Regions from separate parts of the Nostoc sp. 'Peltigera membranacea cyanobiont' 213 genome, predicted to be linked through region 3. Evidence: predicted binding sites of a transcription regulator. Region 3 holds the regulator's gene; each other region holds the start of a gene.

Region 1 (3,285 bases), on a different contig from region 3:
GCCAAACTCATACCTTGTATTCTCATTGCCAGCAAGTTGAAAACTAAGGTAATCGACCAAAGCGTAAACGCAGCATGGCGCTGGGAGAGTCCCCAAGCAAGTAAACGGTGGTGCAGATGGTCTTTGCCAGGAGTACTGAGAGGGTTATTTCCTGCTAGTAACCGCCGCACAAATACCTGAGTGGTGTCTAGCACTGGCAATAATAGAAATAAAACTGTGGGAATTAGTGCATAAACTGTGTTTTGTTGGAGTTTACCTAAAATACTAGTTGCTGCCAGTACATAGCCAAAAAAGTACGCTCCGGCATCACCCATAATAATTCGTGATGGATGGAAGTTATGGCGCAAAAAGCCTAATGCAGCACCTCCCAAGGCTGCGAGTACCAAAATTGCCGCCGCACGATTGTTAAATTGGGCTGCAACGCCCAACAAACTCATGGCGGTAATAAAGCTAATTCCTCCTGCCAAGCCATCCATACCATCCATCAAGTTGATGGCGTTGGTAATCCCTACTACCCACAGTACTGTTAGCAACATGGACAGAAGCGAGTCGATGGGAGTGCCAAACAGGACTTTGACGCTGATGCCATTAGCTACTAATAACAGTGCCGTGACAATTTGCGCCCACAATCGAACAGAGGGCGGTAAGCCGAACTGATCGTCGATAAAGCCCACAAGGACTAATATCGAACCCCCCAACAGAATAGTGAGCACCTGAGCCAATACGTTTTGGAGTTCGATCGGTCGTAAAAGGCTAGCTAATACCAGCGCGGCAATTACACCCGCGTAGATAGCCAGCCCCCCTGCATTGGGTAAAGGTTCTCGGTTGAGTCGTCGGGCGTTGGGTTGGTCAGCCCAGCCTACCCGCAAGGCGAATTTGCGGATTGTCGGAATTAAACGCCAGGTTACAACCCAAGCTAAGAGAAACGTAAATACTACCGCCAACCAGCCGGTGCCGCTAGGGTCGGCAATACCAAGGGACTTAAGGGAGTTGTCTAGATTCATCTCCCAATTCAAGCATTACTGCCAGTATCTAATATGAGCATCACCTGTATATTAATCAATTTTTTTTATTTCCATTTGTAACTTGAGCCGCTTGAGAGATTAGCACTCTTGCTCTGTGAGTGCTAAATTGTCTAATGGAAGCGCTGGAGAAATAAAACATGGCGAAAATTATTGCATTTAATGAGGAATCGCGGCGAGCTCTCGAAAGGGGTGTTAACGCCCTTGCTGATGCCGTAAAAATCACCTTGGGGCCTAAAGGTCGTAATGTGCTTTTAGAGAAAAAATTTGGCGCACCTCAAATTGTCAATGATGGTATCACTGTTGCCAAGGAAATTGAATTAGAAGATCCTTTAGAAAATACTGGTGCAAGACTCATCCAGGAAGTAGCCTCAAAAACTAAAGATGTGGCTGGGGATGGTACAACCACCGCTACCGTTTTGGCACAAGCCTTGATTCGAGAAGGTTTGAAGAACGTCGCGGCGGGTAGTAACCCAGTTAGCTTGAGACGCGGGATCGACAAAACTATTGAGGCACTGGTAAAAGAAATTGCCAGGGTAGCCAAGCCAGTAGAAGGAAGTGCGATCGCTCAAGTTGCCACTGTCTCTGCTGGTAACGATGAAGAAGTTGGCCAAATGTTAGCCCAAGCAATGGAAAAAGTCACCAAAGATGGTGTCATTACCGTTGAAGAATCTAAATCTCTCACAACTGAACTAGAAGTAGTTGAAGGGATGCAGATTGACAGGGGTTACATTTCACCCTACTTCGTCACCAACAACGAGCGGCAAATCGTAGAATTTGAAAACGCCCGAATCTTGGTGACAGATAAAAAAATCAGCAGCATTCAAGATTTAGTGCCAATCTTGGAAAAAGTCGCCCGTTCTGGTCAGCCCTTGTTAATTATCGCTGAAGATGTCGAAGGTGATGCCTTGGCAACTTTGGTAGTGAACAAAGCGCGGGGTGTACTAGCCGTTGCTGCTATTAAAGCACCTGGATTTGGCGATCGCCGCAAAGCTTTGTTAGAAGATATTGCGATTCTCACCGATGGACAGTTGATTTCGGAAGAAATCGGCTTAAGCTTGGATACCGCTGCTTTAGAAGCGCTGGGAACTGCCCGCAAAATCACCATTGACAAAGAAAGCACCACCATTGTCGCTGGCAGTGTCACCAAGCCAGAGGTACAAAAGCGGATTGCTCAAATTCGCAAACAGCTGGAAGAAACCGATTCTGAATACGACCAAGAAAAACTCCAAGAACGCATCGCCAAGCTTGCTGGCGGCGTGGCAGTGATTAAAGTCGGTGCAGCAACCGAAACCGAACTCAAAGACCGCAAACTGCGGATTGAAGACGCGCTGAACGCTACTAAAGCTGCGGTGGAAGAAGGTATTGTTCCTGGTGGTGGGACGACTTTAATTCACTTAGCCAAGGCGGTAGAAGCGATTAAAAACAGCCTAGAAAATGAAGAAGAAAAAATTGGGGCTGATATAGTCGGACGAGCGCTAGAAGCTCCCTTGCGTCAAATAGCAGATAACGCCGGTGCTGAAGGTTCTGTGATCGTCTCTAAAGTCCGAGAAAGTGAGTTCAACATTGGCTACAACGCTGCAACCGGCGAATTTGAAGACTTGATCGCGGCTGGTATTATCGACCCTGCCAAAGTTGTGCGTTCAGCTTTGCAAAACGCTGGTTCCATTGCTGGTTTGGTCTTAACTACCGAAGCGATCGTTGTTGAAAAACCAGAGAAGAAATCTGCTGCTGCTGCCCCTGACATGGGCGGTATGGGCGGCATGGGTGGTATGGGCGGCATGGGTGGTATGGGCGGCATGGGTGGCATGGGCATGTTCTAACTTCTGCTCACCCAGATAAATATTTTTTCAACAGTTTGTCTTGTCAAGACAAACTGTTTTTTTATAGCATTGCTGATTCAGAGCCGATATGTTATCTCTATTGCTGGGAAGTAGCTGGGCATAAATAGAAATAATCATCATGGTTATCAGTAATTAGTCGTGAATACAACTAACCACTAAAAAATGCTGATTCCTAAATTCCCCAACCTAAATAACTGCGTAATCTAAAAATCACAGTCTTTGTATTAATTTTTGTAATATTAATAGCAAAAGCTGAAAGAAATCAAAGTGCCTCATAAGTGCCGAGTAGGAAATCTTATTTCTTTACGAAGCACTGAGAAAAGAGTAACTTGTCCAATACCCAATACCCAATACCCAATGCCCAATTCCCAATTCCCAATTCTCAATTCCCAATGTTAGGTAATATTGCATGGTACGAA
Region 2 (3,285 bases), on a different contig from region 3:
TAGTTCTTCAGCAATTTCTCGGTTAGCTAAACCCCTAGCGACAAACTGGACTACTTTCAGTTCGGTTGGGGTTAATTGCACATCGAAGGGAACCTGGATGCGGGAACCGTTTTCGCCTCCTTTCGCTTGGTGTTCTTTCCAACGGATAGTTTGTTTCAGTGAGGATTCAACTTGTGCTACGAGTTCTTCTGGTTCAAAGGGCTTGACCATATAAACATCAGCACCTTTATTCAGACCCTTAACTCGGTCTGCACTTTGTCCCTTAGCTGAAAGGAAAAGAACCGGAATCCAACTGGTGCGTTCGTTTTGCCGGACTTGTTCCACAAAAGTATATCCGTCCATTTCCGGCATCATCACGTCGCAGATAATCATGTCTGGAACATCTTGCTCTAAAATTTCCAGAGCTTCACGTCCATTTTCGGCGGTGATGACTTCGTATCCCCGGAATTCTAAGTAATCCTTCACCAGCAAGATGAGGTTAGGGTCATCATCAATCAATAGAAGTCGTTTGTGATCTTTCATGCTGGGCTCTTTCATAGCAGTGGCACTTGTCGCGCTTCGGTCCATCAAAGTCTTGAATATTTATCCTCTATGGTGGGTTATTTCGAGATATTGTCCTTTTTCCTACTTAACTTGCCTTTGCTGTCTCGAAACCTCAAAAATGCCGAGCACTTTCAAGAGACTAGTAGCTCGATAGCAAAAGTCCAGCAAGGATACGTATAGCAGTAGTATCTATAATGCGCTATTATATATCGCATTGAAAGTGGCGGGCGAAAAAACACTGATTAAATAATAATCCTTCTAACTCACAAGTAAGTATTGGCTTAAAGATGACCCTACCTCAAAACCAACCCGCACTTTCTTAAAGCTTACTGCTCTACCATATCCTTCGGTTGCCAAGCCTCGATGAGGGGTTCACAAGAAACTAGGGAAGTTTCTGGCAAAGGATGGTTTAAAGATTCATATTCTTCTACCACCTTATTGCCTATTAAGTGTTCTTGAACGATCCGCTCAATAACTTCCAATTTTGCTTGGCGATACCAGACACCATCAGGGTAAACCACCATTATGAGTCCAGAACAACAAACACGCAAGCAGTTGGCTTTAGTTCCATAGACGCATAAGGGATAATTCTGTTGCGGCTCATCAAGTTTTAACTCTTTAAGTCGCCCTTTTAAGTATTCCCTGGATTCCAGACTAGCTCGTTTTGAGCGGCAATTAGCAATTGTCTGGTCAGCGCAAATAAAAATGTGTCGCTGAATCTTTGCAAGTCCTAAACTTTCTACACAATTACTCAGGGGCTTATATTCTAGAGATTTAGTGGATTTGGGGATTTGGTGGCTGGGCTGGATCACTGTATTGTTACTCATCGAGCGGCTCCCTGATTACAGTTCTATAACAATTTGCAAGGTTTGCAAATAAAGTTGACTGAGAAGGGAATGAGGTCTTGGGCATTGATAATTGGGAAAACTCTTCACTACTCCCAACTCCCGACTCCCTTTTACCATATAAAAATATACGTAACTTACAGGACAGAACCCGCAGAGTAAAAATAATTAGGCATTTATACTTAAGTACATCAACGCTCTCCTAGTTCGGGAACCCGTACTAAAGGAATTCTTGCCATCGGATGCTAATTTTCGGTAGATTAGCACTCAGGGGTTGAGAGTGCTAATCTCTGGAGAAAATAATTATGGCAGCCTTATCTTTAAGCGTTTCTACTGTTAAACCTTTGAGCGATCGCGTTTTCGTAAAAGTGAACGCCTCAGAGGAAAAGACCGCAGGTGGTCTGTATTTGCCCGATACCGCCAAGGAAAAGCCCCAGGTAGGGGAAGTCGTTGCCCTTGGTCCTGGCAAGCGTAACGACGACGGTAGCCGTCAAGAATTGGAAATTAAAGTCGGCGATAAAGTGCTGTACTCCAAGTACGCTGGCACTGATATCAAGCTCGGCACCGAAGAATATGTACTGCTTTCTGAAAAAGACATTTTAGCAGTTGTTATCTAATTGTCATTAGTCAATGGTCATTAGTCATTAGCCAATGACAAAAGACAAAAGACAAAAGACAAAAAACAAATGACAAAGGACAAATAATATGGCAAAGCGCATTATCTACAACGAAAACGCCCGTCGTGCGTTGGAACGAGGCATTGACATCTTGGCTGAGGCCGTAGCTGTTACCCTCGGCCCCAAAGGTCGTAACGTAGTTCTAGAAAAGAAATTTGGCGCACCGCAAATCGTTAATGACGGTGTAACGATCGCTAAAGAAATCGAATTAGAAGACCATATTGAAAACACTGGCGTAGCTTTGATTCGTCAAGCTGCTTCTAAAACCAACGATGCTGCGGGCGACGGTACTACAACTGCTACCGTTTTAGCTCATGCGATCGTTAAAGAAGGCTTGCGGAACGTTGCAGCTGGTGCTAACGCAATTTCCCTGAAGCGTGGTATTGATAAAGCTACTGCCTTTTTGGTAGACAAAATCAAAGAACACGCCCGTCCAGTGGAAGATTCCAAAGCCATTGCCCAAGTTGGTGCGATCTCGGCTGGTAATGACGAAGAAGTCGGTCAAATGATTGCCCAAGCAATGGATAAGGTGGGCAAAGAAGGCGTAATTTCCCTAGAAGAAGGGAAATCTATGTTCACCGAATTGGAAATCACTGAAGGGATGCGCTTTGACAAAGGCTACATCTCTCCATATTTTGCTACCGACCCTGAACGGATGGAAGCAGTTTTTGATGAACCTTTCATCCTGCTGACCGATAAGAAAATTGCTTTGGTACAAGACCTTGTACCAGTGTTAGAGCAAGTAGCTCGTGCTGGTCGTCCTTTGGTGATTATCGCTGAAGATATTGAAAAAGAAGCTTTAGCAACCTTGGTAGTAAACCGTTTACGCGGTGTACTAAACGTGGCTGCTGTTAAGGCTCCTGGCTTTGGCGATCGCCGCAAAGCACTACTAGAAGACATCGCTGTTTTAACTGGTGGTCAACTAATCACCGAAGATGCTGGTCTGAAGCTAGATAACACCAAGCTAGATAGCCTAGGTAAAGCTCGCCGGATCACCATCACCAAGGACAGCACCACAATTGTTGCCGAAGGTAACGAAGCTGCTGTTAAGGCTCGTGTAGAACAGATTCGTCGTCAAATCGATGAAACCGAATCTTCTTACGACAAAGAGAAACTGCAAGAGCGTCTTGCTAAACTCTCTGGTGGTGTTGCTGTAGTGAAAGTAGGTGCAGCAACCGAAACCGAAATGAAAGACAAGAAATTGCGCCTAGAAGACGCAA
Region 3 (3,285 bases):
CCCTCTTCAATCCCCAAGCTGAAACCCTTGTATTATGCCACCACGGTATTCGCTCTGCCCAGATGTGCCAGTGGTTAATTGCTCAAGGTTTTACAAATGTGCAAAATATTTCTGGCGGTATTGACGCTTACTCCATCTTAGTAGACCATTCAATTCCCCAGTATTAGCTTGTGTTTAGGTGCATTACTCAGATGGAATGGAAATTAACTCTTCCATCTGGCTTTTGTGATTGTGAAAACATCACTATATCAAGTTAGCAAGTTTCTCAACTTGCTACATACTTACGGAACTTTTCCACCCAAATCTTCGCTACGATCGCCGCAAAAATACGTATCCCATAATACTTTTATCAGTGTAGAATAATGCAAAAATAAGCTGATAAAGGATGTTATAAATCCAAACTTTCAGCTTTGGCTGCAAAAGCCTAAATTCTATTTAGAGTGCAATTTTAAAAAGTATTGTGCGTAAACCTTAAAATTAATTATCACAATATAATTCTATAATTTGTTATCTTAATTAATTATTAATATTCTTTTTTTTCAATCAAATCCAGAAATTTTCCAGAATTTGATTAAAATTTGCCTCTAGCAAAACATATCCTATGGAAGTCCAGTTAACAAATCGACAACAGCATATACTTTGGGCAACGGTACGTCACTACATTGCTACAGCAGAGCCTGTTGGTTCAAAGGCTTTGGTCGAAGAGTACGACTTGGGTGTAAGTTCAGCCACTATTCGCAATGTCATGGGCGTTTTAGAAAAGTCTGGATTACTCTACCAACCACACGCTTCTGCTGGACGAGTACCATCAGACTCAGGCTATCGCATTTATGTTGACCAGCTAATTACACCTTCTCTGCGTTCGCGCAGCGTGTCGCAGACAGATGCTACGCGTAGCTTGCTTCCACGAAATAGTCCAGAAGCTTTAGGGCGAGAAGTAGAAGTAGCACTGCACAAGCATCTTCAGTGGGAAGATCGGAGTTTAGAAACCCTACTACAAGGAGCCGCGCAAATTTTAGCAACCTTGAGTGGTTGCATTAGCTTAATCGCTATGCCACAAACTACAACAGCGCTATTGCGACATCTGCAATTAGTGCAAATTGAAGCTGGGCAGATTATGTTAATTGTTGTCACCGAAGGTTATGAGACGCATTCCAAATTGATGGATTTGTCGCCAATATCAGAAGAAACACAACGCGATTCAGAGGTAATCGATCGCGAGTTGCAGATTGTTTCTAACTTTTTGAATACCCATTTGCGGGGGCGAAGTCTGTTGGAATTAGCCAACCTCAACTGGAGCGAACTAGATCAAGAATTCCAACGCTACGGGGAATTCTTGAAAAATTCAGTTGCGGAATTGACTCGTCGCACTCTTGCGCCGACTGCAACCCAAATTATGGTTCGGGGTGTATCAGAAGTTTTGCGCCAGCCGGAATTTTCCCAGTTACAGCAGGTACAAACAATTATCCACCTGCTGGAAGAAGAACAAGACCAACTATGGCGATTAATATTTGAGGAACCAGAACCAGAGGATGCTGGGAAATCAAGGGTAACGGTTCGCATTGGTGCAGAAAATCCCTTAGAACCGATTCGCACCTGTACTTTAATTTCTTCCACCTATCGCCGAGGTTCAATACCAGTCGGAAGTGTGGGAGTTTTGGGGCCAACGCGACTAGATTATGAAAGTGCGATCGCAGTTGTGGCATCTGCTGCTGATTACCTCTCAGAAGCCTTCAGTTATTTCAATCCTTAAGATAATGTTCAGGGATAAGGGACTTCCAGAAAATAAACTATCCAATTTATTCAGATTATATTTTTCTTACTCCCTCAGCTAAGATCCCTCTGCAAGAACTGCTTACACAGCGATTGGTTATTTTTTTCTTTGGAAGTCCCTTGTATTCCTGGCTTATGACACAATTGTGCATATTAGCAGATGAAGAGTATTGAACTGGTTTACTTTTGTATGTTTTTTCAAACCTCAAAAATCTTCATCATCAACAAAAAATTCGGCATCCTCTTCTAATCGAGAATTACCTTGGCCAATACCAGCAAGTCCCCAGAGAGGTTGCAGCAGTGCCATGCCAATTAACCCGACAACAGCACTAAAAGCCAGAACTAAACCCATTGGTATTTGAATCGATTGGAATGTTAAGAATTTTAACGATACGGGTGTGGCATTTTGGACTGAAATAATTGCGATCGCAATTACCCAAACCGCTACAACTAGAGATGTAAAAAAAGGAGCGAGAGTTTTCATATTTTTTTTTATTGAAGTGGGGAGTGGAAAGTTAGGAGTTATTAATTTAGAACTCATAACTGTTAATAGGAGTTAGAAGTTAAGAATTGTTAATTTACAACTCTTAACTCCTAACTCCTTTTTCTTATGCTTCTAATTGAGCAATGACACTCTCTAACTCTTGGGCAATTTTGGTGAGTTTTTCGGGAGTGTTGGTTTCGAGATAGACGCGCACCAGTGGTTCTGTACCGGAAGGACGCAGTAAAACCCAGCTACCCTCTTCCAAATACAGCTTAATACCATCTTTACGTCCCACTTCCTTGACTTGAATTCCTGCTACCTCTGTAGGAGGATTTTTAGTAAAGGAGTCGATGACGGCGGTTTTGTGCGCCCCTGTGAGGTGCAAATCTAGGCGGTTGTTGTAAAGTGGGCCATCGGCTTGGGCGATCGCTTCTGCCACCATTTGACTTAGTGGTTTGCCTTCATAAGCGATCGCTTCTGCCACTAACATATCGGCTAAAACCCCGTCTTTTTCGGGAATATGCCCGATAATACTCAAACCACCTGATTCTTCTCCACCAATTAATACAGCAGTTTCGCGCATTTTTTCGCCGATGTATTTAAAACCAACTGGTGTTTCGTAAATTTGTAGCCCATTTTTAGCAGCGAAATTATCCAGCAAGTGAGTTGTAGCGACAGTACGAACGATCGCGCCAGTTTTGCCTTTATTTTTGATTAAATGACGGGCTAAAACTAGCAGCACAGTATTGGGAGTGAGGACAGTTCCTTGTTCATCGACGATACCAAAGCGATCGCTATCTCCATCTGTGGCCAAACCCAAATCAGCGCGATCGCGAACTACTGCTTTCACTAACTCAACTAATTGTTCTCCTTTGGGTTCTGGCATTCCACCCCCAAATAAAACATCCCTCCAATCGTGAAAACTTTCTAGCTGAACGCCACTATGTTGTAAAACTTCATCTAAATAGCCGCGAGAGGTAGAATATAGCGCATCATACTTTACCTTTAAATTAGCGCTTTTGATTCTT

Evidence for each region. Region 3 encodes HrcA, which represses chaperone genes, less so after heat shock. Its sites were predicted from a motif close to TTAGCACTCNNGANTCNNGAGTGCTAA; they were not measured.
Region 1: groL (chaperonin GroEL) is a predicted target of HrcA. The motif match lies at 1,104-1,130, and genes of this name have one in related genera.
Region 2: groES (co-chaperone GroES) is a predicted target of HrcA. The motif match lies at 1,649-1,675, and genes of this name have one in related genera.

Annotation. Positions count from the first base shown of each region.
Region 1 is NZ_NOLI01000019.1:6,360-9,644, reverse strand. Features, by position in the region: gene CDG77_RS08150 (MraY family glycosyltransferase) at 1-1,004, opposite strand, end outside; gene groL (chaperonin GroEL) at 1,163-2,845, shown strand; gene corA (magnesium/cobalt transporter CorA) at 3,276-3,285, shown strand, end outside.
Region 2 is NZ_NOLI01000009.1:74,443-77,727, forward strand. Features, by position in the region: gene CDG77_RS04620 (response regulator transcription factor) at 1-567, opposite strand, end outside; gene CDG77_RS04625 ((2Fe-2S) ferredoxin domain-containing protein) at 870-1,370, opposite strand; gene groES (co-chaperone GroES) at 1,694-2,005, shown strand; gene groL (chaperonin GroEL) at 2,094-3,285, shown strand, end outside.
Region 3 is NZ_NOLI01000086.1:14,375-17,659, reverse strand. Features, by position in the region: gene CDG77_RS21555 (rhodanese-like domain-containing protein) at 1-167, shown strand, start outside; gene CDG77_RS38600 (hypothetical protein) at 232-363, shown strand; gene hrcA (heat-inducible transcriptional repressor HrcA) at 602-1,753, shown strand; gene CDG77_RS21545 (LapA family protein) at 1,979-2,257, opposite strand; gene CDG77_RS21540 (phosphoglucomutase/phosphomannomutase family protein) at 2,382-3,285, opposite strand, start outside.